Regions from separate parts of the Halobacillus sp. B23F22_1 genome, predicted to be linked through region 3. Evidence: riboswitches for the same ligand, from Rfam matches in the RefSeq annotation. Region 3 holds a riboswitch; each other region holds the start of a gene.

Region 1 (7,931 bases), on a different contig from region 3:
ATGCAAAGCAGGTCTGGGTCGTCTGTTTAGCATTCATAAGAGGCTTTTCAAAGGTTCGATACATCTGTCCTAAATGCTGAATCACATCAAAATGTGGTTTCTTTTCACCAGAAGCAGTCAATGGCGCCTGCCACTCATGCCTTCTACCGTTCAAACCAATATCTTCATAGTTTTCACCGCCGACAAACATGTAGTAGTTCACAGCATTCATTCCATTCGCAAAACAGAGACGTGTTGTCAAGTCGAATGTACTAGGCTGAAGCCTTGGCTTATCAGACGCTGATCCTCCCTGGAATTCAGCTGAGAACAGCGGCTGATCCGGGGATTGAATCGCTTTTGTAAATGAATTGGCGAGGACGATATCCACATAGTTATCGAATTCAATATTGCCAATGTAGTAATCTCCTGCGACAAGCGTGTCATCCATTTTCGCCGCTTCCATCAGCTGCGCGATGCCAACAGGATAACGTGTTCCTCTTTTTAAAAAGTCAATCGTATGAAAGCCGTGAATATTAATAATAAAAGGAACCGAGATCCCTTCTATTTGAGCGAGTGATTTTAAATGCTCGAGATACAAGCGATAATGCTTACGCATAAATAGGTAGTATTCGTGTTTCAACTTTTCCGCCGGCCGTTCTCCCGTATGCTTTTTCATGTGCTTGATTGAATCCTCTTTGTTGACTTCGTTATCTTCTAAGTATTGCTCAAATTGCTGCTTTGTTACGTTATTATAATCACCTTGATTGGTCACCCAGTGAAACATTCCAACCTCATTATCAAGCTGAAACATGATAACAGGACCGCCGTAAGCGATTTGAAAAGGCTTAATTACAGCACACACAGAATGATACCAGCTCTCCACTTTCTCTAAAAAAGTCGGGTGCATGTAGCTGACAACTCTCGTCGGGTGGCTCTCTCCCTTCTCCGTTAGCGCCAGAACTTCCGGATAATGGTCAATTAACCAGGGCGGCACCCCGTGATCAACAATCTCTGCCATCACATAAGGGCCAGGCCGGACTAAACAGTACATATCCTCTTCAGCCACCAGCTGTAAGAAGCCTTCAAAATCACGCTCTCTCCTCGTCACTCCTGTCAAATCTATGGATCCTTCCTCGTATTCATGAAACACCCACGGCACATATGTGCTGATCATATTAATACCTGCATCCTTCACCTGGTGGATACGTGCTCCCCAATCTTCTTTAGGAATACGAAAATAATGAAGCTCAGCACCAAAAAGTACGGTTTCTTTTCCATTAATCATAATCTTTTCTTCTTTTACTTGAATTTTTTCATCCCCCCTTAGCTTGATTGACGTGGAACAAACTCAATGGGGATCTCCCGTTCATTAAGTTTAGGGTTTTTTTCCAGCATATCGAACAGGGTTTCTGCTGCCATTTGCCCCCACCGTTTTTTTTCCACGCGTACTGTTGTTAAAGCCGGCTGGATGTATCGAGATAAATCAATGTCATCAAAGCCGACGAATGCAATATCTTCAGGCACCTTTAATCCTATCTGCTGAACAGCTTTAATTGCTCCCATTGCCATTTCATCGTTAGCTGATACAAAAGCCGTTGGAAACTCCTTGTTTGCTTCGAGGAACTTATTCATACTAAGCAGTGCGCTGATTTCTGTAAAATCGGCTCGGATTAAATCGGAGTCCTGAAACTTCAACCCTCGATCAGCGAGCGATTCTTTAAACCCTTCTAAGCGGCTTTCTCCATCGAAGGACTCTTTAGAACCGGCGATAAACCCAATACGCTTATGCCCTTTTTCTACTAAGTGATTCACCGTATCTTCCATTCCAAGCTTATTCGGTAACAACATCTGCTTCACATGCGGGTTTACTAATTCGCGGTCTAATACTACGATCGGAAACTTGTCACTCGCCAGGCCGTTCAACAATTCGTTGCCGATATGATAGTTAAGAATAATAGCCCCGTCCACATAACGTTCCAGCAGCAAACGATGCTTATGATCCGATGCGCATACGACCATTTCGTATCCTCTCTTAATGACCGTATCTTGAATTCCTTCTAACAGTTCATTAAAAAACGGACCTGTGAATCCACTCAAGAAGAGTCCTATAATGTTTGTCTTGTTTTTCTTTAAATTTTTGGCATTTCCATTAGGACGATAGCCAAGATCTTTAGCAGCCGCCAGCACCTTATCCTTTGTCGGTTTAGTTATCAACTCACTCCCATTCATGACATAGGAGGCGGTGGCAACACTCACTTCTGCTTTCTTTGCAACATCTTTTAACGTGGCCAAGTCTTCCCTCTTCTCTTACCTTATAGATACTAAAATAAATTCATTGAAACGTTTCAATAAAAATTATAACTAATAGTGAAAGCGATTACAATATATTTTCTGAAATTTTCCACAATTACTTGCTGGAAATTAATGGACCATACTAAAGAAGGACATTAATACAAGTATTCTATAATATTTCCCCCTAATTCTGGGGAATCGAAGATCCGGCAGGAAATCGTAATTTGTTTTCCGGGGAAGCTGAGACCGAGTTTATAGAAAGCGAAGTACTTTGAGGGAGCGATGGTGTACATCCTTCTTAAAGAATAAATAATCCGAAATGATTCGATAGAATCGTCCGGATTATTTATTCAATCTCCCCCCAGCTCGATCTTATGCACCGATATATCGCTGGTACAACTTCTTCGCTTCCTGCACATCCTCCGTCCCATGAATCAATGTTCTACCGTCTTTGAACACCACAAAACGTACGTCCTCGACATGAAACATGAGCAAATCACCATTTCCTTTAACCCTTTCAGTTAAAGGCTTTAAGTGGCGGCTCAATTCCGATAGAGATAGTATAGATAATTGGGAAGGTCTAACTTGAACGGTGTTTCTTCCGCAGAGCATGGCTGTCCTTAAACCTTTCACCTTCTTTAAATAAGGATAAACGGCCTTACTAGAACAAGAAGAACATTCTTTATCAATAAGCTTACTAACATTAATGGAAGAATACTCACGACCCCACACATCAACATAAATCATCTCTTTAGACATCGCGTGCCCAGTAAGAAACTTCAAGCATTCCGCTGTTTGATAAGCGGCTGTCATTTGGACAGCCGGCCCAATAATTCCTACGGTATCGCATGTGCCTCCTTCTTGCGGCAAGTGATCGATAAGACAGTGCAAGCAGGGCGTTTTCCCTGGAAATATAGGGAGAACGATCCCATAGCTTTTCAAACATCCGCCATACACCCACGGCACGTTTAATTTTGCTGCAACGTCATTAATGACGAAACGCGTCTGAAAATTATCAGTACCATCGATTAAAAAGTCCACTCCCTCAACCAACGTCTCGGCTGTTTCCTCTTCAAATTCCTGAGCCATCCCGTAGACTTCAATATCGGAGTTGATCGCGCGCAAACGTTGTTCAGCTGCTGAAGCTTTCGTTCGTAAAGATACCGCATCTTCTTCTGTATAAAGCTGCTGGCGGCCAAGGTTGCTCCACTCGATGTAATCACGGTCGATAATTGTGATTTTCCCAACACCGGCTCGCGCCAGCATTTCGGCATTTGCACCTCCCAAGGCTCCGGCTCCAACAATGAGTACGTGCTTTTGAGAAAGCTGATCCTGTCCCTCACGACCGATTGGAGCAAAACGTTCTTGGCGGGAATAACGTTCCGACATCAACCGATCATCCCGCTTTCCGGACTGCTTTTGGACGCGTATGTTTTTCTAGGAATTCTGCCCGCTTCATAGCCCAGGCGTCCGGACTCAATCGCCAGCTTCATTGCTTCGGCCATTCTTACAGGATCCCCGGCACCGGAAACCGCTGTATTTAATAAAATCCCATCAGCGCCAAGTTCCATTGCATAGGAAGCATCACTAGGCGCGCCGATTCCCGCATCTACGATCACAGGGATGTTTGATTGTTCAATGATAAACTGAAGATTCAGTGGGTTTACAACTCCCTGACCAGAACCGATCGGAGAAGCTCCTGGCATAATGGCATGGACACCCTCCTCCTCTAAACGTCTCGCCAGCACCACATCATCGGACGTATACGTAAGGACGGTGAACCCTTCTTCCAGAAGCTGTACCGAAGCTTTCATCGTTTCAAAAGGATCCGGCAGCAGCGTCTTATCACAGCCAATCACTTCGACCTTAATCATATCGCATAGTTCCGAAGCTTTGGCTAAACGGGCAATTCTGACCGCTTCCTCCGCCGTTTTCGCTCCTGCTGTATTTGGGAGCAGAGAATATTTTTCCAGATCAAGCTCTTCTAATAAATTCGGTTCCTTGGAATCAAAAATATCCATCCGTCTGACGGCAAACGTTAAAATCTCAGTTCCAGATACATTGACCGCTTCTTTTTGACTGGTGAAATTCGGATATTTACCTGTCCCTAGCATTAGGCGTGACTGAAAGGTGTGCTCTCCAATTTTTAACATTACTTATCCTCCTCCTACAAAATGGACGATTTCTAAATGGTCACCATCGGCTAGTTTCGTGTGTTCATAGTCCGTTTTCTTCACTATTTCTTTGTTATGCTCTACGACTGAAATCTTCTTTTGAATGTGATAGCTTTCCAGCAGCTCAGCAATCGTCGCCTCGTTTTTTGGAAACTCTATCGAACGACCATTAACTTGAATATTCATAAGTCCACTCTCCTTTCTCAGCTAAGCGGCTTGGGGAAAACAGTTCTTGGATGGAGGGATCAATCGGTTTCTTTGTGATCTGTTTTTCGATAAGCTGCCCCGTAGCCGGAGCTAAAAGAATACCATTTCGGTAGTGGCCCGTTGCAAAGTATAGATTCGAAATGAAAGGGTGCTCTCCTATAACCGGGACCCCATCTTCTGTACCTGGCCGGATCCCAGACCAGAAGTCTTGAAAAGCTGCCTCCTTCCACTCCGGGAATAGGGAAAACAGTAGGTTCATGAGACTGGATAGCCCGCCCACTGACGTATTTGTAGTTTTGTCGTCAGGCTTCGAGGTAGCCCCAATAATGCAGCGTCCATCTGGCTTTGGAACGACGTAAAAATCGCGGAAAAATAAAGCTTCGTTAAAATAGTTTTCTCGCAATTTTATCGAAAAACTTTCACCTTTTGTCGGAACGATAGGATTAGGCAGGCCTGTCGTTTCAAACCACTGGCCGCTTTCCGCTCCGGATGCGACCACAACATGCTCGGCCGTAAGTGAACAGCTATCTAGATGAACAGTGAAACTTCCTTGATTATTTTTAACACGCAAGACGGTACGATCCTCCAGCAAATCCCCGCCATACAGTAATGCCGCTCGTTTAAAAGACTCGCAAACTTGACGCGGCTCGACATGGCCATCATCTTTCATAAATAGCGCGCCTGATGCTTTGTCCGAAAGAGAAGGAATACGATCTATTGGAGTTTCCAGCCATTCCAAGTTTCGAAAAGTTGATTTTTTCAAAAGTAAAGCTTCTTTCTCTTCATCTTTTACAGCGATTTCCATCATTCCAAAGTGTGAAAGGCCGATATCAATAGACGTAAGCTCCCTTAATTCTTGAGCTAATCCCGTGTACATATCCCTGCTCTTTTCACAAAATTGATGATACTTTCCGACGCCTTCATTTTCCGTATGAACACCAAGCATACCTGCTGCAGCTTGTGTGGCTTTTCCTCCACTCGCTTGTTTCTCCACTACAGCTGCGTGAACGCCGCTTTTATTTAAATAACAAGAAATCGAATGACCGATAATACCGCCGCCAATAATCAACACATCGCAGTGGTTATTCTTCAAGTCTTAGCCTCCTTTTGGTATTGTCGAGCCGCTTCAGCAGGGGCAGATGCGTTAATAATTCCTGACATCACAGCCGCCCCCTTCGCGTGTACTGCATGTAAATCCTTCACTTTCTCAACCGTAATACCTCCAATGGCGATGACAGGGATACGAAGAGTAGAAGTCAACTCCTTCAATTCTTCCAATCCTCTCGCCCTTTTCCCTTTTTTACTATCCGTAGGAAAAATGTGACCGAACATGACATAATCTGCACCCTCTTCCTCCGCTTGCTTCGCGGCCGATAAAGAATGAACAGCCTGCCCTACCTTTAAGAATGGGTAAGATTCCTTCACCTCCTTAACCGTGATACCTTTTTCCGGGAGATGAAGTTGATGAACACCCGTCATACAGGCGATATCTGCACGACTGTGAATCCATAGTTTCTCCCTTGGTATCCCCTCAGCTATTAATTCTTTTATTAACGTCAGATATTCTTGAGGAGATTTTTGCATTTCTCTTACTAAAATGGCATCAACGAACGGCGCCATTTCTTTCATCACCTTTCTCAAGTGAGTTTTTTCCAATCGACCATTCGTTACAGCAGTAAGCCTCATTACGTCCCTCCTTCCATTTAGACTTTAAAAAATGCCACTTTCCAGGATAGGAAAGTGGCATAGCTTAGATAGAAGAACGTGTAGAATATAGATCACTCTATATTACGTCAGTCATTCGGTCACTTTCCTCCGCTGGTATTGAAGCCAGTTCAGGTTCAAAGAGTCCCAAAGTTGTACTTTGATCTCAGCCTTTAATTAAAAGGCACCCCTAGTGCATCACTATTAAATTTTGGAAATGATTTGGTATTTACTTTACCTTATTTATCATCCTCGGTCTATTAAAAACTTCAACTTTTCACCTATTGATACTTAAGACCTACTTCTTACTAAAGCTCGGCCGACTGTTCTATCAATTAGAGCTTTTAAACAGTGACTTCAGAAACCCTTTAACTCCACTGTTTTTATTTTCTACTTCTTTAACTTCTTTTTTCTTTTTCATGTGGATGTTTTCTTTTTCTATTGCATAATCCACGTAAAGGATAGCTCCGATATCTGTATCTGACTCCTGATTGGACACTTCGGTGTGATGAATAGAGTGTTGGTCTGCCAATTGTCTATAGGGTTTGCGGAAACGGTAGCTTACTTCTCCATTCAACAGAAGCTTGGCATCCTTATGCCGCTTCATTTCCTGGGACAACTCTTCAATCCCGGCCTCTTGCATCACCTGGCCTTTCATTAATATTAGAATGATACGCTCTCGGAGAGTGCCCAGGTACCTTTTACGTTCCCCTGGTTTCGTTTGTCGGGTCCCGTATATTCCTTCTTGCAAATATTCATCTACATTTGTTTTCTTCATCATAATCACCTCATCTGCTCTGTTCCTATTATCCATCCTAAATCATAGTCCATTCAAAAAAGCATGAAAGGAGAGGTGCTTTCATCTATTTCTCCACAATTTCTTCATCAATTCGCTGACCTAAATGCCGTCCTGGCTCGTCTCGTAATCCCATCACTTTTTGTCCCTCTTTTACATCCAATATTGAGATTTCTCCTTCGCTTTCCTCTTGTAAATAAACACTGGAGGAGTTTTGCAAAGTGGCTGAAATCGTTCCATCGCTGCTTTTACACTCCACTCTTACAAATGGACGTTTCTCTATTTTCACTCGCCCAATTGCAACCTCCCGCTCTTCTTCACCCGAAAGTATCAGCTTCTCACCCGGGGTTAACTCATGAAGATAATAGGTTTTACCGGATTGATACAAGTATTGATGAAAAGAGCCGCAATTGATGCGAAAAGGTCGAGCGGGATAATCTTTAGATTCACGGTTTTCAGCCAAGACTTTTAAATATCCATGCCCTGTGTTTCCAATGTATAATCCGTCTGATGAGTATAAAATATCGATAAAATCTAAACAGACTCTCCTTCCTTCTCCAATTTCCTCTATTTTTGTTACCTCCACAAATTCCCTGCTCATGTTATGAATCGATCCTTCCTCTAGCTTTTACTTTTATTTTCATGCTTTTAAACTACTCTTGTCCACTGATAGCATTCCTTTTCTCTTCACGTTGCCACACTATTAATTTTCGGATATTTCATGAAATTCCATTGACACTAATAAAATTAATTGATATTATCACAGGTAACTTAATAAA
Region 2 (7,931 bases), on a different contig from region 3:
TGCACTGTTTACTGCAAAATCGTTCAGTTTTTCATCAGCTTTAATTCTTACCCACTCGTCTGCTTTTTTTTCGAGAGTCACTTCGATTTCTTCTGCAGTTAAAGAAGCCGGGTAGGTAAAGTGGAATTTTCCTTTATAAAAAGAGAACGAGGAAGCATCTTGATTGGAAGTATGCTTTATGACTTTATATTTTCGTCCTAAATAAGTCACCTTCTCTTCCTTAAGATAATTCTCATATAAGTCCCCATGGATTTTTTTCCATTTTTCTTCGATCCACTCTCTTTTTTTATAAAGGAAAGCCTCTACATCTTTCTGAGATTTATGTAGTGGAGCTGTCACGCATATCCCGTTCAAGTCATCCAAGTAAATTTTTACAAAATAAATATCTTCAGCTTGATTAAGCTTATAATGTATAGCGGTTTGTCCACCTCGTATACCGTGCATGGAATCTCCTCTCTTTCTATCAATCTTCCTTATTGTATTAAAAGCTGTGACTACCGTCAAAATGTAAATAAAAGACCAGGGGGGTGGAAAGCTCCTGGCCTGTAGAGAGAAGAATTATTTGTAAACGGAAGCACCAACAATGATTAATAGAATGAACAACACGACGATAAGGGCAAAGCCTCCCGCGTAGCGTCGTCTCGGGTACCCACATCCATAACCTCCATAGTAGTTCACATCACTCACCACCTTTTCTCTTATACCATACATTATGAACGGGCGTTTGATATGGAAGGGCAGATGTCTACGTAGGCAAATGTAATTTTAATGGATTAATCGAGACTGGAAAAAGGGTATGGACCCATGAGGATCGAAGTTTTACTAGAGAAACGGAGGGTGAGATATGAAACCGACCGTGATTATAACCGGGGCCTCAAGCGGCTTCGGCTATCTCACAGCTATAAAATGTGCAGAAAAAAATTTGAATGTAATTGCTACGATTCGCAACCCCCACAAAATGAATGTTTTCAAGAAGGCTAGTTTAGATGAAATCATTGCTGAGAACATTACAGTTTGGCCGCTAGATGTCACTGATGAAGACTCATTAACTTTTTTTCAAAAACAGGTCAATCAATTAAAACGAGTGGATGTGCTTGTTAACAACGCCGGCTATGCGGTCGGAGGTTTTCTGGAACAAGTGCCACTTAAAGATTACAGGCGCCAATTTGAAACCAATGTATTTGGCGTAATTCAAGTGATACAAGCCGTACTTCCAAAGATGCGTCAGCAAAAAAGTGGAAAAATTTTAAATGTGAGCAGCGTAAGCGGACTTATTGGTTTTCCGGGTTTGTCAGCTTATGTTAGTTCAAAGCATGCGCTAGAGGGATTGTCGGAAAGCTTGCGGTTTGAAGTGAAGCCCTTTGGCATCGATGTTGCTTTAATTGAGCCAGGTTCTTATGAAACGAATATTTGGTCGACGGGTCTTGATCTTCCTCAAGTTGTGTATGATCCTAATTCTCCATATCACGAGTATACTAAAGGCTTATGGAAGGCATTAAACCGCGAAGTACATGAAGATCCTGGAAAAGTAGCGGAATTAATGGCCTCTCTGGCTGACCGTTCTGTATTAAAAAAGTTGAGGTACCCGATCGGACCAGGGGTAAGGATGAATCTTCTGCTAAAAAGAATCCTCCCCTGGTCTGTCTTAGAACATAAGGTACTTAAAAAAATTATAGGAAAAAAGGAGTTGGTATGATGGAAGAATATCCTGTATTAGAGGGAGCACAGCCGATCTATTTTGAAGGAAATGAAGTTGGAATCTTAGTCTCACACGGATTTACGGGAACCACTCAAAGTGTTCGGCCGCTTGTGGAAGCTTACGGTAAAGAGGGCTATAGCGTGGCCTGCCCCCGTTTAAAAGGGCATGGGACTGCACCTGAAGAAATGAAAACAACTACGGCTCAAGATTGGATGGATTCTGTAGAGGAAGCATATGCCTGGTTAAAAGAACGATGTTCGAAGATTTTTGTAGTTGGGTTATCTATGGGGGGGACGTTAGCACTTCATTTGGCAGCAAAGTATGAGGACATTGCAGGAGTGATTCCTATTAACGCTGCGATTGATATACCTTCTATGGAAAACATTGTCGAAACCACAGACGACCGATACATTGCTGCGATTGGTTCTGACATAAAAAAAGCAGGAGTTACTGAATTAGCGTATGATAAAACCCCGGTAGCTTCTATTGAACATTTAATTTTAATGATGACTCGTGTGCACGATGAGCTGGCTAAAATTCATTGTCCAATTCTTGTCATTGTATCTGAAGAAGACCATATTGTTCCCCCGGAAAACTCTGAAATGATCTTCAACACAGTTTTATCCGAACATAAAGAACTGATTCACCTGGAGAATAGTTATCACGTAGCTACATTAGATACAGATCTTGATTTGATTACTGAACGCAGCTTAGAATTTTTCGTCATGTATTCCAATACGAAGTAAAGCCCTCTTAAAGAGGGCTTTACTCATCTTGTATAGAACCCTTAAAGTTAAGTGAAACGACTCCTTTGCCGCGGGCGAATGGTGTGCCTTTTCGGGCTGTATTCCGCCCTCCGGGATTACACCTTATTCCCATTTCCTGCAGGATTCTCGCCGTTTCCTCAATCATTTAATCAAGCTGTGTTCTTATGAAAGCAGCGTCTGCAAAAGGCCATTCACATTACAAAGGTTATTCCATTTTGGTCAGAGGAACGGAAAAAGTGCCGGCCCCTGCGGGAGGAGCAGACAGGAGAGGCACCGGAAATCGCAGTCGAGCAGACTTTCGGCCTGCCCGGCGGAAGCGGCGCTTTTTCCTTTTCTCCAGACTAATGTAGGAACCATAAGAGACAACGTGTACATCTAACCAGGCTTTTTCAACTACCTGTAATACAAGTTGGTAGAGAGGACTATAAATGATCTGTTTGTGGTTTAATTTATAAAATGACTTGCCAAGAAGGATTGAGAACGCCTTTTCTTACCTGAAATCCTCACACTACCAGTTTTTTTATTGCTCCTTTCATCACCCGGGAAATAATTGGCTTTCTCACCTTTCCTTCTCATGCGTCTTAATAGATTATTGGATGAAAAAATCTGTTTTGCTCCCTGCCTGTATACTAACAAATAGAGGAAAATATTAAGCAAACAATTGCGAATGAAGAATTTCTACGGAGAGAAACCATACCGTCTGATAGAGTTAGAAAGACCGCATGGCATATGATAGAGACGTAAATCGATCCTTATTATGGAAATCACCAATATCAATGATACGAGTATTCATTATTGAGTGAAAATTAAGTATAATGAAGGTGAGGAGGGGGTTGTCATGAATAAAAAAATACTCGTACCTTTTGACGCATCACCTAGTTCGCTCCGTGCTCTTCAGTATGCCGTTCCGTTTGCGGAAGAGGTAGGATATGAATTAATCATTTTAAACGTGCAGTTCGACTATAATACGAGAAATGTTCGGAAATTTGCAGGGCAGCATCAAATCAAGCAGTACCAGGAAGAGGCTGCACGACAATCCTTTGAAACAGCGGAAGAATATTTAGCTGACTATGAGGTGACTCCTACCTTTAGAAAAAGGATAGGGATTCCCGATCAAGTCATTCTCGAAGAATCAGCAAATGAGGACGTTCGTTTAATTGTAATGGGAACGCGGGGAGTAGGACGTGTAAAAGGCGCCATCCTTGGGAGCGTAAGTTATAATGTGCTGCAATCTACTAAAGTTCCTGTTACCATTGTGCCCTGACTGTAAAGTTTGTCAGGATTCTAAACATCATTTATAATGACCATATAGCAAGAAAAGCAAACGAAATATGAAGCCTTCAAGGGGAGCCTCAGTGCTGAGAGTGAACAATATGTTCTGACCCTTCGAACCTGTCAGTTAATACTGGCGTAGGGATGGTGGCTTTTTTGATGGCGATGCACGGGATTCCTCCATCAGGAAGCTTCCCTTTGGCATTGCTTTTTTTGTGTCTTTAAAAGGAGAGATGCAAACATGAGAAACATACGAGTGTTATTTTTAGTAGAAGCGGCCATTTTTTCTGCTTTAGCCATATTATTGGATGTTTTACCGTTTTTATCATTTAAGTTATGGGCCCAAGGTGGATCAGTTTCATTTGCAATGGTACCTGTGTTCATTATGGCTTTTCGCTGGGGCGTAAGTGGAGGGGTCACCACAGGCCTGTTGCTGGGCTTCTATCAAATATTAATCGGCGCTTATATTGTTACACCTGTTCAGACCATTCTTGATTATATTGTAGCTTTTGGTGTTATTGGACTGGCCGGTATGTTTGCCAAGCCGGTTTGGGAGGCAGCAGCTGCACGGCATTACAAGCGGTTAGTCACCTGGATTGTCATAGGGGCATTCGTAGGCAGCTTATTCCGCTTTATAGGCCATTTTATCGCTGGAATTGCTTTCTACGGAACAATGGCGCCTGAAGGCACACCCGTTTGGCTGTATTCTTTAACGTACAATGGTGGCTACATGCTTCCCACATTTATTTTATGTTCGATTGTATTAGGGTTATTATTTGTTCAACGACCATCTCTGCTAATACAGCGAGCATCATAATCAGGCAGTTCGCGCTACCCGTGGCGCGGCCTGTTTTTTTATTCCAGGTTTCGTCGTTTCCTATTTAGTGAATCATATAAGATAGCTAAGAGGGGGCACGAGATGAAAAAACTAAAAAACCTACATAAGAAAAAGTGGTTTTGGGGGCTTGTTGGATTTAATATTATTCTTGCGTTTGTTATAGCCTTTCACACGTCGTGGAAGAGTCTTCCTGAAGGGATGGCTTACGAAGGCCAATACCGCAACGTAGAGGATGTCGAATTTTATAAAGATTTGACTTATGAAGACGAAAATGGAGAAGTCGTTCATGAACTCGAAATATTCGAGGAGATGTTTGATACGATCGCAGAGGCGGAAGAATTTATCGTCATCGATATGTTTTTATTCAATGGATATAGTGATGATGGAGAAAAATTTCCAAACATAGCTGAGGAACTGACCGATCGTTTAATTGAACAAAAAGAAGAGCATGAAGATTTACAGGTCGTCTTTATTACTGATGAAATTAACACTGTTTATGGATCCTATGAATCAGAAGAAGTCGATCGATTGCGTGATCACAATATTGATGTCGTCCTCACGGATTTAAATCGCTTGAGAGATTCTAACCCCGTGTATTCAAGTATATGGAGAGTGTTTTTCAGCTGGTTGGGCACGAGTGGAGATGGATGGATTGCTAATCCATTTGCTAGTGAGGCCCCTGACGTCACCCTGCGCTCTTATTTAAAATTATTAAATGTAAAAGCTAATCATCGAAAAGTGCTTGTCACTGAGGATGCAGCGATGGTATCCTCTGCAAACCCCCACGATGAGAGTGGATTTCATGAAAACGCAGCTTTTAAAATGACCGGTCCCATTATTAAGGACATATTAGAAGCTGAAGAAGCGGTCGTTCGTTTCTCTGGAGAAGCTGATTATCCAGAATATGAGAACATGGATTTTGGTGAAGAAGAAGGTGCTCTGGAAGTTCAATACATTACCGAGCAGAAAATAAAAAATGCCGTACTCGAAGAGCTGGAAAAAGCAGAAGAAGGAGATCGTGTATGGCTTGGTATGTACTACTTAGCCGATCGTCAAATTATTGATGGTTTAGACAAAGCTGCTGATCGTGGAACAACGGTAAATATTGTGATGGACCCTAACAAACAATCGTTTGGACATGAGAAGTCAGGCCTTCCTAACTTGCCAGTCGCGGCTGAGATGAATAATTTGGCTAATGACAACCTAAACCTCAAATGGTACGACGTGAACATGGAACAATTTCATTTAAAAACGTTGTATGTTGATCGTAAGGATGAAAATGTAATTGTCAGCGGATCAGGTAACTACACGAGAAGAAACTTAGCTAACTTGAATCTAGAAGCGGATGTAAGAATTAAAGGGGGGCCGGATGAAGAAGTATTTACTGAAGTGAATGATTATTTCACAAAGATATGGGAAAATGAAGACGGAAATTATACGGCCGATTATGAGGAATACCAGGATAATTTAAGCACTGTTCGTTACTTGACGTACCATTTACAAAAATGGACTTGGTTTACTACGTATTAATCGAACGAAATGAGAAGAAAACGTATAAAGCGAACTCGTCCGAACGTAACAATTCAACTACGTTCGGATGATTTATGTTAAATCACATGTACGGCACACCGTCAATATACTCTGCTTCCAGTGGCCACAGCCTCAGAATCCTCGGTGGAAAAATCAATTTCTTGAAGGAGCTTCAATTCGTGATGTGTTCCTACAGACGTCTTCGCATTTTAATCATGCTCATAATCTGCGTTTATTGAATCATTGCTCTACTTATACTCCTGCCTCTTTTTTTGTGAAAGGTTTTTATATTATTCTGTCGAATTAAAAGGAGGAAGGGGTGGTGGATTTGAGTAAAATTATTGCAACATTTTCTATTGTAGGAGCTGATCCGGACACAGGTGAAGTAGGTGTAGCAGTCCAATCTAAGTTCTTAGGAGTGGGTGCTGTGGTGCCATGGGCGAAAGCTGGAGTAGGTGCAGTCGCTACTCAGGCATTTGCGAATCCTTCTTATGGTCCAGATGGCTTGAAATATTTACGTGAAGGTCTATCTGCTCAAGAAACGGTTGATAAACTAATTAAACTCGATGAAGGGGCAGTCCACCGGCAAGTTGGAGTGGTGGACGCTGAAGGAAATGCAGCTACTTTTACGGGTGAATCTTGTTATGAATGGGCAGGAGGCGTAACAGGCAGACATTACGCTGCGCAGGGAAACATTTTAGTTAATAAAGAAACGGTTACTAAGATGGGTGAAGCATTTGAAAAAAGGAAGGGCAGCCTGGCTGACCGTCTGTTGGAAGGATTAAAGGCAGCACAGAAAGCTGGAGGAGACAGCAGAGGGAAACAATCAGCTGCCCTATACGTTGAAAAGGACAAAGCAGGTTACGGTTCGTTAAGCGATGTATTGGTAGACCTTCGGGTTGATGACCACCGAGAGCCGATCGAAGAACTACAACGTATTTATAAATTACATCAATTGTATTTCGCAAAATCCAAGCCTGAAGAGATCGTAGTCTTAACAGGAGCCTTGAAAGAAGAAGTAGCCGCTCAGTTAAACAAAGCAGGTTATTTAAATTCGGTTAAGGCTGACGAGCAAGAATTTTTTGAAGGGCTGACAACATTCCTTCATACAGAGAATTTCGAAGAACGAGAACAAGAACGAGGCTATATTGACACAAAAGTCTTGGAGTTTTTAAAGCAATTGAATGCGTAAATAGAAATAGGCCTGAAAAAAGTTTTATGACTGTGGACATGGAAGCATCATATAGTGCAAGACATGCTGAATTTTCTAAATGCAAAAATTGTCATCGGAAAAGGGTTTTAGGAAATGCTGAGATTTCTATGGGAGAGAAGAATAAGGGGTGACCCAGGAGGCCGTAGCCCGGGGGACCCGTCATTCACCCAAGGAAAGGAAGCGTTTTCTAAAACCCTTTCCTCTTCCTAATGCAAGAAACCTTTACATTCCTTAGGTGAAAAATACTTGTAGAGGAAACTGTGGTGGAGCTAAAAGCTTATAATTGTCTTCATAAAATATTTTGACAAAATAGTGTAGTTAGATTACTATCTAATTAGATAGTAATCTAACTTATGAGAGGGTGAAAATTATGCAATTAGATAAAATGGTTAATTTCTATAAGTCTGTCGGGGACCCCACGAGATTACGTATTGTTTCACTACTGAAAAATGGTCCTCTCCACGGACAGGCAATTGCTCACAAACTCGGTTTACGAGCTCCAACTATTACTCATCACATAAAAAAACTTAGAGAAACGGGTATGTTATATTCTCGACGAGATAAAAATACGATTTACTATTATTTAGACGAGAAAAGATTAGAGTTTATGGC
Region 3 (7,931 bases):
GCGGCCTAACTTGGCAGAAGGCTTTCCAAATAAGCGTAACTGAGTGTGTGGAACTTCTAAAGCTTTTTCAACACCGGATATTTGATAGTCCCTGGACTCAATCATTGACTTGACTGCGTAGCTTGCACCTGCAGATACAAGCTCTACATCTTCAATCGGTAATCCTAAAATCGCTCGCACATGAAGCGCGAATTCTGATAAATCCTGTGTTACTAATGTTACCATGCCTGTATCGTGCGGTCTTGGAGACACTTCACTAAAGTAAACCCCGTCTGAAGTAATAAAGAGTTCTACTCCAAAGACCCCGTAACCACCAATCTCATCGGTAACTTCTTTCGCAATTGACTCTGCTTGTTTTATGTGTTCCTCACTCATTACATGAGGCTGCCATGATTGGATATAATCTCCGTCCTGTTGAAGATGACCAATCGGAGGGCAATAAAATGTACCCGTTGAAGACCGAACTGTTAACAGCGTAATTTCCGAATCAAAATGAACAAACTCTTCTACAATTACGCGGGTGTTGTTTCCCCGTCCACTGTTAATGGCTTCCTCCCAAGAACGCTCCATATCTGCTTCTGTTCGACATAGGCTTTGCCCCTTTCCCGAAGAACTCATAATTGGTTTAATTACACAAGGGGTACCAATGGTCGCAACTGCCTCTTTTAGTTCATCCAGTGAGTTGGCAAACTCGTATTTAGCTGTCGGAAGTTGTAATTTTTCACTTGCCAGACGTCGGATACCTTCACGATCCATCGTCAGTTGGGTGGCGTAAGCAGTCGGGATGACATTATATCCTTCCTGCTCTAATTCCAGCAGTGTTGCTGTCGCAATGGCCTCTATTTCAGGAACTATTAAATCTGGTTTCTCCTGTTCGATCACCGCGCGTAATTTTTCACCGTCGAGCATATCAGTCACGTGAAAACGATGAGCCACCTGCATGGCAGGTGCTCCATCATAACGATCAACGGCTATAGTTTCTATCCCTAGTCGTTGAGCCTCTAAAACTACTTCTTTTCCTAGTTCTCCTGCTCCTAATAACATTATTGTTTTAGCATAATTCTGATTCGGTGCTCCAAACACGATGTAACCCCTCCTGAACGTTTTGCTTTACAGTTATTCTAGCGTCATACCTTAAGAAAAATCAAGGGTTCATGGGTGAAATCACGAACATTTTCTAAATTTTATCACACATTGTTCATGTTATTTCATTTTAAAAATGAATGGCAGGGATGCCAGGTCACTCGTGAAAATCCGAATCATCCTTCCACATTTTCATCGTCTCTGCCATCTCCCAAAATAAGTATTCAAATTTACTCGTATGAAGAAAAATTTCTTCAAGGTGAGCTTTTTCCCGTTCTGGCTTATCATCAGCAAGCTGGTTCATAAGCTGTTTCATATTTTCAGCAAGGTCAGTAAATTCATCTGATGCATACATCTTAATCCAATCCCCGTAGAACTCATGTTCACTAGCTCCCTCTTTTTGATTCAATGTTAAGCCTATTTCATTATAGCTCCACGCACAGGCTAGTACACAGGCTGCAACCTCCGCTTCTGACCCCTGCTGCGCCTTGTTCAGCATGTAACTTGTGTAGGCTAGAAGCGTAGAAGAGGGTTGTGTGTGTTCCAGTTCTTCTCGGCCAATTCCAATTCTTTCTGCATATCTTCGATGAAGTTCCATTTCCTCATTCAATGTAGAATGCAGCATCTCCGCAAACATCGTCATCGTTTTTAATTGATTTGCTTTTACACTTCCTAAAGCAAAAACCCGGCAATAATCAATTAAATATAAATAATCCTGTTTCATGAAGAACTTAAACTTTTCAAGTTCTAAGCTTCCATCACCAATACCTTTCACAAAAGGGTGTTCGAGATACTGATCCCATATCGGCTTAGCTTTTTCGTAAAGTCTATCAGTAAACATTATGTTTCATCCTTTCTTTCTAAATGTTGAAACCAGTCAAATAAAAAAGCAATCATCGTTTTCGTAAATCGCAGAAGCTGTTTCCTTTCAAGTGATTCATTAACAGCATGGGCTTGATCTAGTGTGCCCGGCCCGTATAAAACTGTTGGAATGCCTGCTTCTGATAACCATCCTCCATCTGTTACAGTCGGAGACATTGAATAGCTTACCGGGACGTCATGTATAAAATGATGAGCTTCAGCTAACCTTTGAACCCCGTTATGACTAGTGTCTACTGAAAAGGCAGGAAAGATTTCCCCCTTCTCCTCAATCATTGACGAGCCACCCCAAGAAAATTGAGGGGGATGGTCCTTTAACCAGGGATCGGCTTTTGCTGCATAAGTGATGTAATCTTCAATTTCACGGATCACTTCCTCATAATGTTCTTCAGGATAATAATGCACCGTAATCCATAGTCTGCATCGATCTGCTACGAATGCAGGGTGCCGTCCTCCTTCAATAACGGCTGGGTTGATCGTGTTTGAACCCGGGGGAAAACCGGGACTAGATTTAGTTATCGCCCAGTGCTTTTCAAGATCCTGCAAAGTATTAATCACTTTCATCATTTTTTCAATCGCACTCGCCCCATGCAGTCCCCCGCCAGCGTGGGTCATAGAACGTCTGCTTGCATCATGAAACGTGTGAGGACTTTCAACGGTTATCCATCCTGTAATTACGCCTCCCTGCCCTTGAATATTACAATCACTTGTATCTACGACCACAGCTAAATCAGCCTGATAGCCTCTTTCGCAACAAGACTTAGTCCCGGCTTCTCCCACTTCCTCGCCAACGACAGATTGGAAATAAATATTTCCATTAGGTTCAATTCCCCTTTCGTGAAGCAGCTTCATAGCAAACAGAACCCCGGCCATCCCACCTTTCATATCGGCTACTCCGCGTCCAAATACTTTATCTTTCGTCACTTTACATTCAAACGGGTCATACGCCCAGTTCTCATTCTTTTCGATAGCTGCTACATCAAGATGGCCATTGATGATGAGACTTTTGGCTTGACTCTCCTGTCTGCCCCTCTTCGTACCTACCACGATTGGATCTCCAGGGTAAAGGTCCCAGGAATCAATCGTAAAATCGAGTTCTTTCAATTGATGAACGACATACTCTTGTGCACTCTCAGCATTTCGCGCAGGTGGACTTAAAGTTGGATATGCTACCAAATCAGTTAATAATCGCAGCAGCTCGTCTTCCCTTCTGTTCACTTCCTGCAGTAATTGTGATAACTCATTATTCATATAAAAACTCCTTTTTTCACGAAAAAAGCCCGCTCCTGAAAAGAAGGAGCGAGCTTTTTCATAAGAATTTCAAATGGTATGTAGAGTGACTGCCCGCTTCACTTCCCTACGCTAGTATGATCTAGATCAGGTTATAAGAGTCAAAGCTTCCTGCTTTTCTCAGCCGAGTTGCGGCTCCCCTAGTGAAGAATTTGAATTATTTTATTAGTCATTATTAGAACACATTCCTGCCAAAATAACAAGAAGGCTTATCGCACAGTTAACTCCCCGATCACCTAAACTCTTATCTGTCTAATAATTTATCTGACTTCGCATAAGAAACCTTACAAAAAGAAAAACTACAGATTAAGCATTTCCATTATTTCAATGAAATGAAAATGAAGTGCAACTTACCACATTTAACAACAAGAACACTACTTAAACTGGAGGGATAGAAGTGGGTAAGAAATCAAGAATTGTGATGACCGCTGCACTCTGTATTGTTGTCTTTATTTTCAATTTCTTAATGGTCAACGTTGCCTCCGCCCCTTCCCTCCCGGATACTGCTCATAAACCAGCAAACGGAAGCTATCAAATGGTTAACCAGCCGCTTGAGAAACAAACGGATGATGACTATACGTTTGTCTGGATGTCAGATACGCAGTATTACTCAAAACGGAATCCGCACATTTATAAAGCCATGGTGAACTGGATTGCAGAGAAGAAAAACGAACTTTCCATCCCTTATGTCATTCATACTGGCGATATCGTCCACAATTGGGACGATGAAACTCAATGGAAGCATGCCGCTGACTCAATGAATGTACTGGAAAATGAAGACATACCATATGGAATGTTGGCAGGTAACCATGATATCGATTTAAAAAACAAAGACTATAGTACATTTTCGAAGTATTTTGGACAATCCCAATTTGAGAATCACTCTTACTATGGTGGTTCGTATAAAAACAATCGAGGACACTATGATATATTAAACGTTAATGGCAATAATTTTATTATGATATACATGAGCTGGGGAATTGACCAAGAAGAAATTGACTGGGTCAATAAAGTATTACAGAAATACCCGGAGCATACAGCTTTTCTTAACCTCCATCAATATTTATTACCAAATGGAAAACGGAGCCGACTCGGGGAAAAACTATTTGAACAAGTTATTACACCTAATGAAAATGTAGCTGTTACTCTCAGTGGTCACTATTACGGTACAGCCTCAAGGGTCGACACGATTGATGATAATGGTGACGGCATGCCAGACCGCAGCGTTCACCAACTATTTGCTAATTATCAAGGAGGACCGGATGGCGGCCAAGGATATATGCGCTTACTGCATGTAAGTCCAGAAGAAAACAAAATTTATGTGAAGACCTATTCCCCCTACATGGATAACTATAATTATTACGATACTGAAGACTATCCAGGGAAGGATGAATTTGTAATTGAACTTCCACTGAATGAAAGTAATGATCCAACATAATAAATCTGCGATATACCTGAATTACGCATACAATCATCCGAACGATTCTATTGAAATCCGTTCGGTTGATTAATGTTCAAGAAAGAACTTTCACCATCACTCCTTCAAAATACTTAGCTTTCCGCAATTCAATTTTTTCGGTTTTTGACACAATAATTTAATTAGGTACAGCCTCATTATGTTCTACCTAAATAGGTGACGGGAAGTTCATTTTCATTCACTACCTTATGAAAGGAAACATGATAAGCCCGAGCGTTAGGACGCGAACTTACAATTCTCTTTATTTCCTGATCAATATAATGTATAGCTGCCCCATCATCTGCTGCAATGCCAGGCTGTAGTTTTCCTTCATGAACTAATGTAGTGTAGGACGGACGCCTCTCAGGTTCACCGTCGTAATGAGGACAGTTACTCCCTTTTAATAACCCTAAACATGATAGAGGTTCAAGCCCATCTCCATAGGAGTCCGTAACCCCTTCTTCAAACCAGCAAATCGAACCTGCGCTTACACCCGACAGGATAATTCCTTGATTCCACGCATTTTTTAAAATGGAATCCAACCCCCATTCCTTCCAAAGCACTAAAAGATTTTTTGTATTGCCCCCTCCTACATAAATAATATCCTTATCTAAAATAAATCCTTTTAAGTCACGGGTTGGTGGTTTAAACAACGATAAATGGGAGGGGATGCAATGTTGTTTTTCAAAAGTACGATAAAATCTCTTAATGAAATCGTCTGAATCACCGCTTGCTGTCGGGATAAAGCAGATCTTAGGTTTACGCTTATTCGCCTGCTCGAGTATGTATTGGTCTAATAATATATTATCAGACTCCGTTAGGAATCCTCCCCCACCAAGAGCAATAATTTGTTTCATGACTATACACCCCTTTAGCTCGTATATTCACTCTTTCAAACAATACCCGAATTTGCTGATTCCTTTCCATACTACCATGAATTTTCTTACATCCACTTCTTTCTATTCGAAAAATAAACAGTACTTTAGGATTACTTGCGAGTCCTTCAACTGTTTAAATCATTTCAATCAGACCGATCGCCACTTCTATTGATGTAAGACTTTTAATTTATATAAGTTTAGTAAATAAATATATAACTTATTTGTATTTAACCTGCTTTTATCCAACATATAAAATGTAAGAATATTACGAAAAAGGAGGATTCTTTTATTGAAAGGCATAAAACGATTTCCAATCTCAGTAATTCTTCTTCTATTAGCCTCTACAATAGCTTCTCCCCCCTATGTAGGCGCTGCTGAATTTAAAAACCAGGACTCTTCGGTTACAGGATATGGTGGAGCCGTGGCCTCAGAAGATCCAGATGCCTCAGCTGCCGGGATGGAGATTCTTGAAAAGGGCGGAAACGCCGTTGATGCTGCAGTTGCAGTCGCAGCAGCTCAGGGAGTAACCCGACCATTTTCCGGCGGTATTGGAGGCGGTGGTATGATGCTTATTCATATGGAGGATGAAGAAGAACCCGTCGCTATCGACAGTCGTTCGATTTCACCACAGTCTTTTCACGAGGAAACATTTATGGATAATGAGACTGGGTTGATTGCGCCTTCAGCTCAACGCATCTCAAGCGGCGCTGCGTTTTCTGTACCTGGAACCGTAAAAAATTGGGAAGAAGCTTTAGATTCCTTTGGCACGATGACCCTTCAAGAAGTTTTGGCCCCGGCCATAAGGATAGCTGAAGAAGGCTTTGAAGTGGATGCTAATTTTGCGAGAGAAGTTGAAGAAAATGTGGAGCGATTCAGGTTATTTTCTTCGACACGAGAACTGTTTTTAGATGAAGCAAACAATCCCCCTGCACCAGGGGATATTTTAACGAACGAAGACTTGGCTGATACATACCGTACGATCGGAGAAGGCGGCAGTACAGCGTTCTATGAAGGACAGCTGGCAGATGAGATTATTAACACCATCAATAGCCCTCCTCTTGTAGAGAATCCTGATTTCTCCGCAGTTAGTTCCCTTTGGGAAGAAGAGAAGGTCATTGAAGGTGATATTACGTCAGAAGATCTAGCAGATTACACAACGAAAACATACCAAGCGACAAAATCCGATTATGGAGAGTTTGACATCTATGGTGTGCCCCCGTCTTCAAGCGGTGGTATTACGATTGGAGAAACATTTAATATTTTAGACCAATACGATCTTAGCAATTTGTCAAAAACGGAAGCCTATCATTACTTCATGGAAGCTACACGCCTTTCTATTGCAGACCGCCGTGAATATATAGGGGACCCTGACATGGCTGAGGTTCCAACAAAAGGAATGCTTTCAAATGGATTTGCTGAAGAAAGAAATTACAAGATCGAAGATGATAGAGCTTCTCACGGTCAGATCGCACCGGGAAATCCATGGCCATACGAAGAAAACCCGAAACGCAAGCCAGAGAAACCCGTGCAGAAAACAGCTTTCTCCTATAACTTCGATGGAGAAGATGGGAGTGCTTGGAATAAGGAAAAGTTTCACCGACTCGATACAGGTCCGCAGAGCAGTCCAGATGATTCCTCTCTTACCCTTAAGAATAATACAGGAAAACTTTCTTTAAATGAAAGAAAAGACGGAAGAGGCAGTGCCTACGGGCGTGCTACAGCTAACATGAATACCTTTGAAAATCCTGAATTAAAAATGTCTTTCAGAGCTTCTGAAATTGGTAACGACCAGCGGCTACGGCTTTGGCTTCAAGGGGATGTCTGGAGGTCTGGGAGTTCTATTCCTGAGAACGGATACGGACTTGAAATAAATACAGAAACAGAAGAGATTGTTCTGCTTCGATCGAAAAATTCCAGCTTCTCCACATTAGATCGTTTTGATTTCCCTCTTACTACAGATTGGCACAACCTGCGTTTTGTAGTAGACGAAGACCAACTAAAAGTCGGGATTTGGAAAAAAAATGAAGAGGAGCCTGAAGAGTGGCTTGCCGTTCACTCTATGTCAGAAAACGACCAACTTTCTTATTCAGAAGGAAAACTATTGATAAGTGGTATTAACTTTGAACCAGACTCTGAGATTGATTTCTTTTTAGATAATGCAGCCGTTGAGGAATGGGACGATGGAGAGGAACCCGTAGAACCAGCAGAAGCTGAGACTCAAACGTTTAATTCATCATCTTCAAACACCTCCACTACAATTGAAGAGGAAGAAGCATATATTGAGCAAGAACAAGAACGATTAGCAGAAGATCGAGAACAAAGCGTAGAAGCAGATGAGTCTACTA
Region 4 (7,931 bases), on a different contig from region 3:
TCATAAAGAGGTTCACCATTTTTTTGCAAAATAAAAACTCGTTCAAGCAATGGGAACCATTCGCTTAACTGATGCTCAATCACAATAAGAGTAAGGTTAAGCTCCTCTTTTAAATGAGCAAGAATGTCTATAAAATCTTTAGTTGCGACAGGGTCTAAATTGGCTGTTGGCTCATCTAAGACAATAACTTCTGGTTCTATAGCAAGTACACAAGCTAATGATAATTTCTGTTTTTGCCCCCCTGATAATGTAGCAATAGGCGTTTTCTTCTCCTCACCTAATCCTACAAGATGCAAAGCTTCTTCTATTTTTGCTTCCATTTTATCCGGAGGCGTACGTAAATTTTCAAGACCAAAGGCTACTTCATCTTCAACGGTTAACATACAAAACTGGGTTTCTGGATCTTGAAAGACCACTCCAACATGCTTACTAATTTCACCGGGTTTATAATGGCGTGAATCTTTTCCGTGAATGGTGACTTGACCTTCCATATGACCATCCAGCTCTCTTGGAAAAAGTCCATTTAAACACTGTATAAGAGAGCTTTTCCCAGAGCCGCTTGGACCTAAAACCAGCATACTGTCTCCTTCCTTCACGTTGAAATGAAGGTTTTTAATAACTGGAGTTTCCTCTTCTTCATAATAGAGAGAAAGGTTGTCTATTTGAATTATTTCTTTCCTCATGCGGCTTTCTTCCTTCGTTGTTCTTTACCTAGAGCAAAACTTGAGAGAACCCCGGTTTTTGCTAACGCATCACTTAATGCTTTTCCTAGCAGTCCTGAAATAATGGCTCCGCTAATCATCCGGGTCACGAGCATTGCTAACACATAGGCAGAACTGAGAGCAGCATAACCAGACGTGAAATATCCCCAAACAAAGCTGAAGACAGCTGCCATAACACCTGCGAGCATTAATGTTTGCACGTTGTAGTATTTATATCGCGTCATTGCAAATGCCGATTCCGCACCTAAGCCTTGAACTATACCGGTTATGATAAGCATAGGTCCTAATGCATTCCCAAGCAGAACTTCGATAGTGGCTGCAATCGTTTCTGATAAAAATGCGGCACCAGGCTTACGGATAATATAGGCAGCAATGATGGAAACGATAAACCAAATGCCGAAAATGAAATCATACCCAATTGGACCGAAAAAACCTACGAGTACTTTTCCTACAGGTAAAAAAGCTAAATAAACGACAGCGAACACAACTGATAAGGCTGACATTACAACAATTTCTTTTAGTCTCCAGTTCTTCATGCATCATTCTCCTTTGTTGAAGGACTGTTGGCTGAAACCGTTACTGTCATGACCGTATGGGAAGAGCCGTTTTGTTCCGTTTCACGAAAAACGTTTTCCAGTCCAGTGAAAATTAGATTCGTATCCCCGTCCAGTCTGGTGGAGTAATGAGCAGGTGAAACATTTACTCCGTTTTCCTTCATGTGTTCAATCTGCTGATAAATCGTATCCATATAGTTACCACCGCCCATTGGATAGAGTGAGAACTTAGCTGCAATAGGCTGTTGAATCGTGTGAACGAAGTGTTCATTTGCACGTTCGCTGGTTTCCGCCATATACACATCCCCAGCGGAATCTCCCGGGCAGCCAATCGAATACGTTCCTTGAAAAGCCACGTGAACCCCGCTTTTCGCAATTGTAAGCAAAATCGCTTTTGTCACATCAAATACTTGTTCCATTCTTCCGCGAATCGTTGTTGTTACATTATCGGTGTGAAGCCAAACCTTCGATGTATCCACCTCTTTTAAGCTATCAAGAATATGTTTAATAAAGTGATCAGACATGGGGTGGACCGAAAAGGAGCACCCTGCAACACGTGAATTTTCACATTTTTCGTTCATTCTTTTCCCTCCTTCGATTTTGAAGCACAAAAAAACTGCATCCCATGGGAATGCAGTCTACAATCGAATAAGGCTTTACTTATAATAATACCTACGAAAGTCGACTGCACTTCCCCACGCTAGTATTATCTAGTTCGGGTAATAAGGGTCGGAGCCTTCTCCTCTCAGCCGTGTGACACAGCTCCCCTAGTGCTTGACGAAATGTTATGCAGTTTAAGTGATTCAGTTTTTATGGTAGCCGAAGAAACGATATTTGTAAACTGTTAAAGTGATAGATCCTCTGTAGAGCAAAAAAGTGAATTCTCTAATCTATCAAAATACTATAAAGCATTGAAGAGTTACTATCCAGCTTGTAAATGGGAGCAAAGAAACGATTTTTAATTCATTAATAAAGCAAAAAAGTGCATTTTTCAATTATATTTTTACCATTGAATCGCTTACATATTAAAAGATAGAATGTACAACAAGTATTAAAACGCATACATAGGTTAGCGACAACTTTGATACTGCATACATAAAAGGAGAGAGAATAGATGAATGCACTGACTATTTTATCGTTTTTGTTTTTTACAGGAATGGTTGCCCTCATTTCATATCTACTTACTCGTAAAGAAAACCTGGCTTCACAAGACGGGTATTTTCTAGGAGGAAGAAACCTCGGAGCCTGGGTAATTGCAGGTTCTCTCATGTTGACAAACTTATCGACCGAGCAGCTTATCGGATTAAACCAGCAGGGCTTTACAGATACGCTGGCGGTTATGGGGTGGGAAGTAGGATCTGCCATTGCCTTAGTAATCGTGGCTTTTTTCTTGCTTCCTCGATATTTAAAAGGCGGTATAACCACGATTCCTGACTTTCTAGAAGATCGATATGATTTTGGAACTAAACAGATTGTGACAGTCTTATTCTTGTTTGGTTACGTATTTAATTTACTGCCGCCGATTCTCTACTCTGGTGCAGTAGCTATCAATGGAATGTTTGATATCCCTGAAGTGTTAGGCGTCAGTCGAACAGCTGGTTTATGGATAACCGTATTTGCAATTGGAATTGTAGGTTCCATTTATGCTGTTTTTGGCGGACTTAAAGCCGTAGCTGTTTCGGACTCTATTAATGGGGTTGGTTTGTTATTAGGCGGGCTGCTCATTCCTGTTCTTGGTCTTTATGCATTAGGTGATGGATCGATTGGAAGCGGGTTCAACACAATCATGGAAAACTCTCCTGAGAAGTTAAATTCAATAGGAGGTGCAGATAGTCCGGTACCTTTTAGTACGATGGTCACAGGAATGTTACTAGTTAATCTATTTTATTGGGGAACAGCTCAGCATATTATGCAAAGAGCGATCGCAGCTAAAAATTTAAAAGAAGGTCAAAAAGGGGTATTAATTGCCGCATTTCTTAAGCTGTTTGGTCCTGTGTTTTTAATTCTTCCAGGGATTATTGCTTACAATATGTTTGGCCCCGACATTGAATCTGCGGATGCTTACCCGATGCTTGTAGGGGAGGTTTTGCCGACTCCTCTCGTTGGATTCTTTGCTGCTGTATTGTTTGGTGCTATTTTGTCCTCATTCAATTCAGCTCTAAACTCTTCTGTTACTTTAATATCTTTAAATATTTATAAACCTTACTTTAAACCAAGTGCGCCAGATCGAGAGATTGTAAGAAAAGGAAAATATGTAGGGATCATATTAGCCCTTTTTGCTATGTGTCTTGCTCCACTAATTGATAAAGTCCCGCAAGGTTTTTTCCAGTACTTGCAGATTGTAAACGGGTTCTATAATGTACCTATTTTCACAGTACTCATTGTTGGCTATTTAACGAAGCGAGTCCCTGCGATTGCAGCAAAAATTTCTTTATTTCTATTTATTACTGTGTATGCCATCACTCAGCTCTTTTGGGATACAGGGATTCATTTCTTGCACATTTTAGGAGTTTTGTTCGTCGTTTGTACGGGATTAATGGTAGTAATCGGGAAGTTCTGGCCTCGTGACACAGCATTCGTATTAGAAGAAAAAGCTAAAGTAGATATGAAACCATGGAAGCTCGTTTATCCAGTAGGTATTGCAGCAACAATGGCTATGATTTTGATTTACGTTCTGTTTTCACCAGCCGGTATATTATAATCAAGTGAACTCTTGCCTTCATTTGATATACTTACATTAATGATATATAGATGGAGGCAGGACGGATGAGTGATTTACATCAAACAGTTGAAACCTTTTACCATAAAGTTTACGAGACGTTAGGAAAACTTCACGAGGAAGCTTTAGGGCTTAAAGAAAATGTAGAGGAGGAAGAACTGGCAGTAAGTGAAAAAATTGAACGTACCGAATTTGCTTTACAGCTCTCAAGAGACGTACTGGAAAACTTTGTAGATTCGGGAAAAATCATGACGATTAATTATGATGTCGCTCAGTAACCATTGAAGTAGATTCAAAATGAGACCGTTATTCAAAACGGTCTCATTTTTTTAATACGATGCTTTTTTTGTATTGGCCTGGAGTCATTCCTGTTACTTTTTTAAAAACTTTGTTGTAATAGTTGGAATTCTGATACCCAATGCTCTGTGCAATATCCTCCGCTGAGTACTTCGTATTTTGCATTAACTCTTTAGCTTTATTAATACGAATATCCGTTAGATACTGTATAGGAGTTTGGTTGGCAAGCTTTTTAAACTGTCTTGTAAAGTGATAACGAGATATACCGGAAGAGACAGCCATATCATCTGGACCGATATCTTCCGCGTAATGATTTTTTGCAAACATTGCAGCTTCAATCATTTCATCAGGCCAATGCGTCATGTTGTGTTCTAAAGCAGAGCAATAGTGGTAAAGTTCCATTGTGAATTGGTAAGCATAACCAGAGGCCTGATGAGCGTTGGAAATGTTATGATTTGAGGCCATTTTAAAAAGTTCCAGGAATTCTGTAATAGGAAAAGCATCCGGCTGAAAGTACAATATATTTCCTGCTTTCTTCTGAATGAGGTTCCAGTAATATTCTACAACATCTCCATATAAAGTGAGGTAAATAAACTCCCATTTATCACTATCATCTGGAAGGAAATACCGATAATTGCCTGGAATATTCACAATGAAAGCTTGCCCAGGTGCTAAATTATGTAATTTTCCATTAATATGAATGGCACCTTTTCCTGATATCGTATATTGAAAAATAAACTTTCCAGTATCTCTACGATTTGTACCATCCCAATCATAAAGAGAAGAAGTTTGTTCCTCCCAGCCTAAAGACCAAATTTGAGCAATTTTTTGCAATTTGGAATCAGAAAAACGATACCCATAGGAACCAAATGAATTCATTGCTTCCATAATAAAGCTGCCCCTCCTTTCTCCAAACCTTTTTTATATTGTTATTTTGAAGTATTTTGAAAGGATTAACAACCCTATAAATTGAGCAAGAATAGAATTTTACTTTTTTCATGTTTTCTCTCAAGTAGTTATTTTTAAAGCGTATATTAATAAAAATGGCAGGCGGGGATTATAGTGTATTGTAATTTTCTGATTATTACGTATAATTCTAGTCAATAGTTGATTATAAAAGGAGAATTACATATGAATACAACAGAGAGTTTATACGAAGAACTGCGACAGTCCCTTAAGGACCATCAAATCTCAAATAATGAGACGCTGATTGAACAGCATAGTCATGATGAATCTTATCATCATCCGAGCGCTCCAGACCTCATTGTGTTTCCAGAAAGTACAGCAGATGTGGAAGCGGTCGTGAAAATTGCAAACGCTTACGATAAACCTGTTGTTCCTTACGGGTTAGGGACGAGCTTAGAAGGTCACATCATCCCTTACGATCATGGAATCACGATCGATTTCTCGCAAATGGATCGAGTATTAGAAGTGAGAGAGAATGATTTCCTCGTGAAAGTTCAGCCCGGGGTGACACGTTCTCAATTAAACAAAGAGTTGAAAAAATATGGGCTGTTTTTCTCTGTTGATCCCGGAGCAGACGCAACTTTAGGGGGGATGGCCGCCACCAATGCCAGCGGGACGACCTCGGTTAAGTATGGAGTGATGAGAGATCAAGTACGTGATTTAGAAATTGTACTAGCAGATGGAGAAGTCATTCATACGGGAAACTTGGCACAGAAATCATCTTCAGGTTACAACTTAAACAGCCTTTTCGTGGGATCTGAAGGGACGCTGGGGTGTATTACGGAATTAACGTTACGTGTATATGGAATTCCCGAACACGTTACGGCTGCAAGAGCCTCTTTTCCAACTGTAGATGATGCGGTAGAAGCTGTCGTTTCAATTCTGCAGGCAGGAGTGCCGATTGCAAGAGTAGAGCTGGTCGATGAACCATCTATGAAGCAGGCAAACCTTTTTAGTGAGACCCATTACAAGGAGCAGCCTACATTATTTTTAGAATTTCACGGCAATGAGCCTGGTCTCAAGCATGACGTAGAGTTTACTCAGGAAATTGTTCAAGATCATCAGTGTGAAGAAATCTATTTTGAGGATGACAATGCGGCTAGAAACCAATTATGGGAAGCACGACATAACCTGGCTCATGCTTTTGTGCATGGACATCCTGGGAAAAAACTTATGGTCACAGACGTTTGCGTTCCTATATCTGAGCTTGCTGGAGCCATTAAGCATGCTAGAGAAAAAGTGAATGAGTTAGCTTTAAACGGCGGAATTGTCGGCCATGTAGGTGATGGAAACTATCACATCCTGCTAATGATGGATATGGAAGATCCCGAGGAATTGAACAAATCTGAACAATTAAATGAACAGATCGTCGAATACGCACTAGCACGTGGAGGCACTTGTACAGGAGAACATGGAGTAGGAATAGGCAAAATGAAATATCAAGAAAAAGAACATGGCAGTGCCCTTCATGTAATGGAAAAAATCAAGAGGGCTCTTGATCCGAATGGACGCTTCAACCCTTATAAGCTTGTGCACCAAAGGGAGGAGAACGAATGAGAATATTAGAAGCGATCAGTCAAATGGCAGGTAAGTATTTTGCTTTCTGGGTTATAGGAATTGCAATTATTGCTTATTTTATGCCAGATCCTTTTTTATTCTTAAACAGTTACATTACGCTTCTTCTTGGTGTGGTCATGTTTGGGATGGGTCTTACCCTGAAACTTGTTGACTTTAAATTAGTAGCCAGTAAACCTTTACCTGTCATCATCGGAGTGTTAGCTCAGTTTCTCATCATGCCTTTAGTGGCTTTAGCTATTGCTGTGGCTTTGCGTCTGCCAAATGAACTGGCTGCGGGGCTTGTTTTACTGGGGTCCGTACCCGGGGGTACAGCATCAAATGTCATGGTTTACTTAGCGCGTGGAAACTTAGCTTTATCCATAGCTATGACGTCGCTCTCTACTTTGCTGGCGCCAATTGCTACCCCGCTTATTTTACTGACTTTAGCCGGCCAGTGGCTGCCGGTTGATCCGATAGCTATGTTTCTGTCTATTGTTCAAGTAATTATTATCCCTATTACTCTAGGGGTTTTGATTAGAAGAGTATTTCCTAAAGCGGTTAATAAGAGCAGTACCGTAATCCCGCTCATATCCGTTGTGGCGATCATTGTTATAGTGTCAGCAGTGGTAGCGGCGAACGTAGAAAGCATTGCGACCTCAGGTTTGATCATCTTCTCAGCTGTTATGCTGCATAATTTAATGGGACTGCTCCTTGGATATGTAACAGCTATGCTTATGAAGCTCGATGAGAGTAAAAGGCGTGCGATTTCTATTGAGGTGGGAATGCAAAATTCCGGACTGGGTGTCGCCCTCTCCACAGCCCACTTTGGACCATTAGCTGCGCTGCCAAATGTAATTGCTGCGGTCTGGCATAATATATCCGGACCGATATTAGCTACCATATGGTCAAAGAAACCCGTCGATCTCAAAGAAGACGTACCTGTTAATCCTATCAAACCTCAAGTTCAGAAAGCAGGGAATAAATAAAAAGTGACTGCACTTTCCATGAGGGTGCAGTTTCTTCATGAAACGAGGCAATCTTGTAGAAAGCGAAAAGAAGAAATGTGGAGGAATTTGGAGAAAAGTTAAAGAAAAGCACAAAAAAAGACGGCTGCCC

Evidence for each region. A riboswitch is a leader RNA that binds a small molecule or an ion and turns the genes downstream of it on or off. The one in region 3 is predicted to bind thiamine pyrophosphate.
Region 1: it holds a riboswitch for thiamine pyrophosphate, as region 3 does, so the genes downstream of both, ACGTNH_RS17635 (thiamine phosphate synthase) here and ACGTNH_RS02100 (acetylornithine deacetylase) in region 3, are expected to answer to the same signal.
Region 2: it holds a riboswitch for thiamine pyrophosphate, as region 3 does, so the genes downstream of both, thiT (energy-coupled thiamine transporter ThiT) here and ACGTNH_RS02100 (acetylornithine deacetylase) in region 3, are expected to answer to the same signal.
Region 4: it holds a riboswitch for thiamine pyrophosphate, as region 3 does, so the genes downstream of both, ACGTNH_RS15365 (YkoF family thiamine/hydroxymethylpyrimidine-binding protein) here and ACGTNH_RS02100 (acetylornithine deacetylase) in region 3, are expected to answer to the same signal.

Annotation. Positions count from the first base shown of each region.
Region 1 is NZ_JBIEKE010000003.1:530,951-538,881, forward strand. Features, by position in the region: gene ACGTNH_RS17605 (beta-galactosidase) at 1-1,264, opposite strand, end outside; gene ACGTNH_RS17610 (LacI family DNA-binding transcriptional regulator) at 1,303-2,271, opposite strand; gene ACGTNH_RS17615 (ThiF family adenylyltransferase) at 2,644-3,660, opposite strand; gene ACGTNH_RS17620 (thiazole synthase) at 3,660-4,424, opposite strand; gene thiS (sulfur carrier protein ThiS) at 4,428-4,631, opposite strand; gene thiO (glycine oxidase ThiO) at 4,615-5,745, opposite strand; gene ACGTNH_RS17635 (thiamine phosphate synthase) at 5,742-6,338, opposite strand; TPP riboswitch at 6,446-6,558, opposite strand; gene ACGTNH_RS17640 (YueI family protein) at 6,688-7,134, opposite strand; gene ACGTNH_RS17645 (3-dehydroquinate synthase II domain-containing protein) at 7,220-7,738, opposite strand.
Region 2 is NZ_JBIEKE010000002.1:906,296-914,226, reverse strand. Features, by position in the region: gene ACGTNH_RS12445 (YgjP-like metallopeptidase domain-containing protein) at 1-444, opposite strand, end outside; gene ACGTNH_RS12440 (YjcZ family sporulation protein) at 559-678, opposite strand; gene ACGTNH_RS12435 (SDR family oxidoreductase) at 845-1,696, shown strand; gene ACGTNH_RS12430 (alpha/beta hydrolase) at 1,693-2,445, shown strand; gene ACGTNH_RS12425 (universal stress protein) at 3,305-3,730, shown strand; TPP riboswitch at 3,800-3,900, shown strand; gene thiT (energy-coupled thiamine transporter ThiT) at 3,980-4,555, shown strand; gene ACGTNH_RS12415 (phospholipase D family protein) at 4,658-6,106, shown strand; gene ACGTNH_RS12410 (DUF1028 domain-containing protein) at 6,426-7,298, shown strand; gene ACGTNH_RS12405 (DUF2087 domain-containing protein) at 7,690-7,931, shown strand, end outside.
Region 3 is NZ_JBIEKE010000001.1:416,421-424,351, reverse strand. Features, by position in the region: gene purT (formate-dependent phosphoribosylglycinamide formyltransferase) at 1-1,083, opposite strand, end outside; gene tenA (thiaminase II) at 1,241-1,924, opposite strand; gene ACGTNH_RS02100 (acetylornithine deacetylase) at 1,924-3,213, opposite strand; TPP riboswitch at 3,300-3,404, opposite strand; gene ACGTNH_RS02095 (metallophosphoesterase) at 3,650-4,690, shown strand; gene ACGTNH_RS02090 (Type 1 glutamine amidotransferase-like domain-containing protein) at 4,867-5,565, opposite strand; gene ACGTNH_RS02085 (gamma-glutamyltransferase) at 5,876-7,931, shown strand, end outside.
Region 4 is NZ_JBIEKE010000003.1:56,483-64,413, reverse strand. Features, by position in the region: gene ACGTNH_RS15375 (ABC transporter ATP-binding protein) at 1-683, opposite strand, end outside; gene ACGTNH_RS15370 (ECF transporter S component) at 680-1,258, opposite strand; gene ACGTNH_RS15365 (YkoF family thiamine/hydroxymethylpyrimidine-binding protein) at 1,255-1,857, opposite strand; TPP riboswitch at 1,952-2,055, opposite strand; gene ACGTNH_RS15360 (solute:sodium symporter family transporter) at 2,391-3,977, shown strand; gene ACGTNH_RS15355 (hypothetical protein) at 4,043-4,273, shown strand; gene ACGTNH_RS15350 (helix-turn-helix domain-containing protein) at 4,317-5,180, opposite strand; gene ACGTNH_RS15345 (FAD-binding oxidoreductase) at 5,424-6,815, shown strand; gene ACGTNH_RS15340 (bile acid:sodium symporter family protein) at 6,812-7,801, shown strand; gene ACGTNH_RS15335 (hypothetical protein) at 7,839-7,931, shown strand, end outside.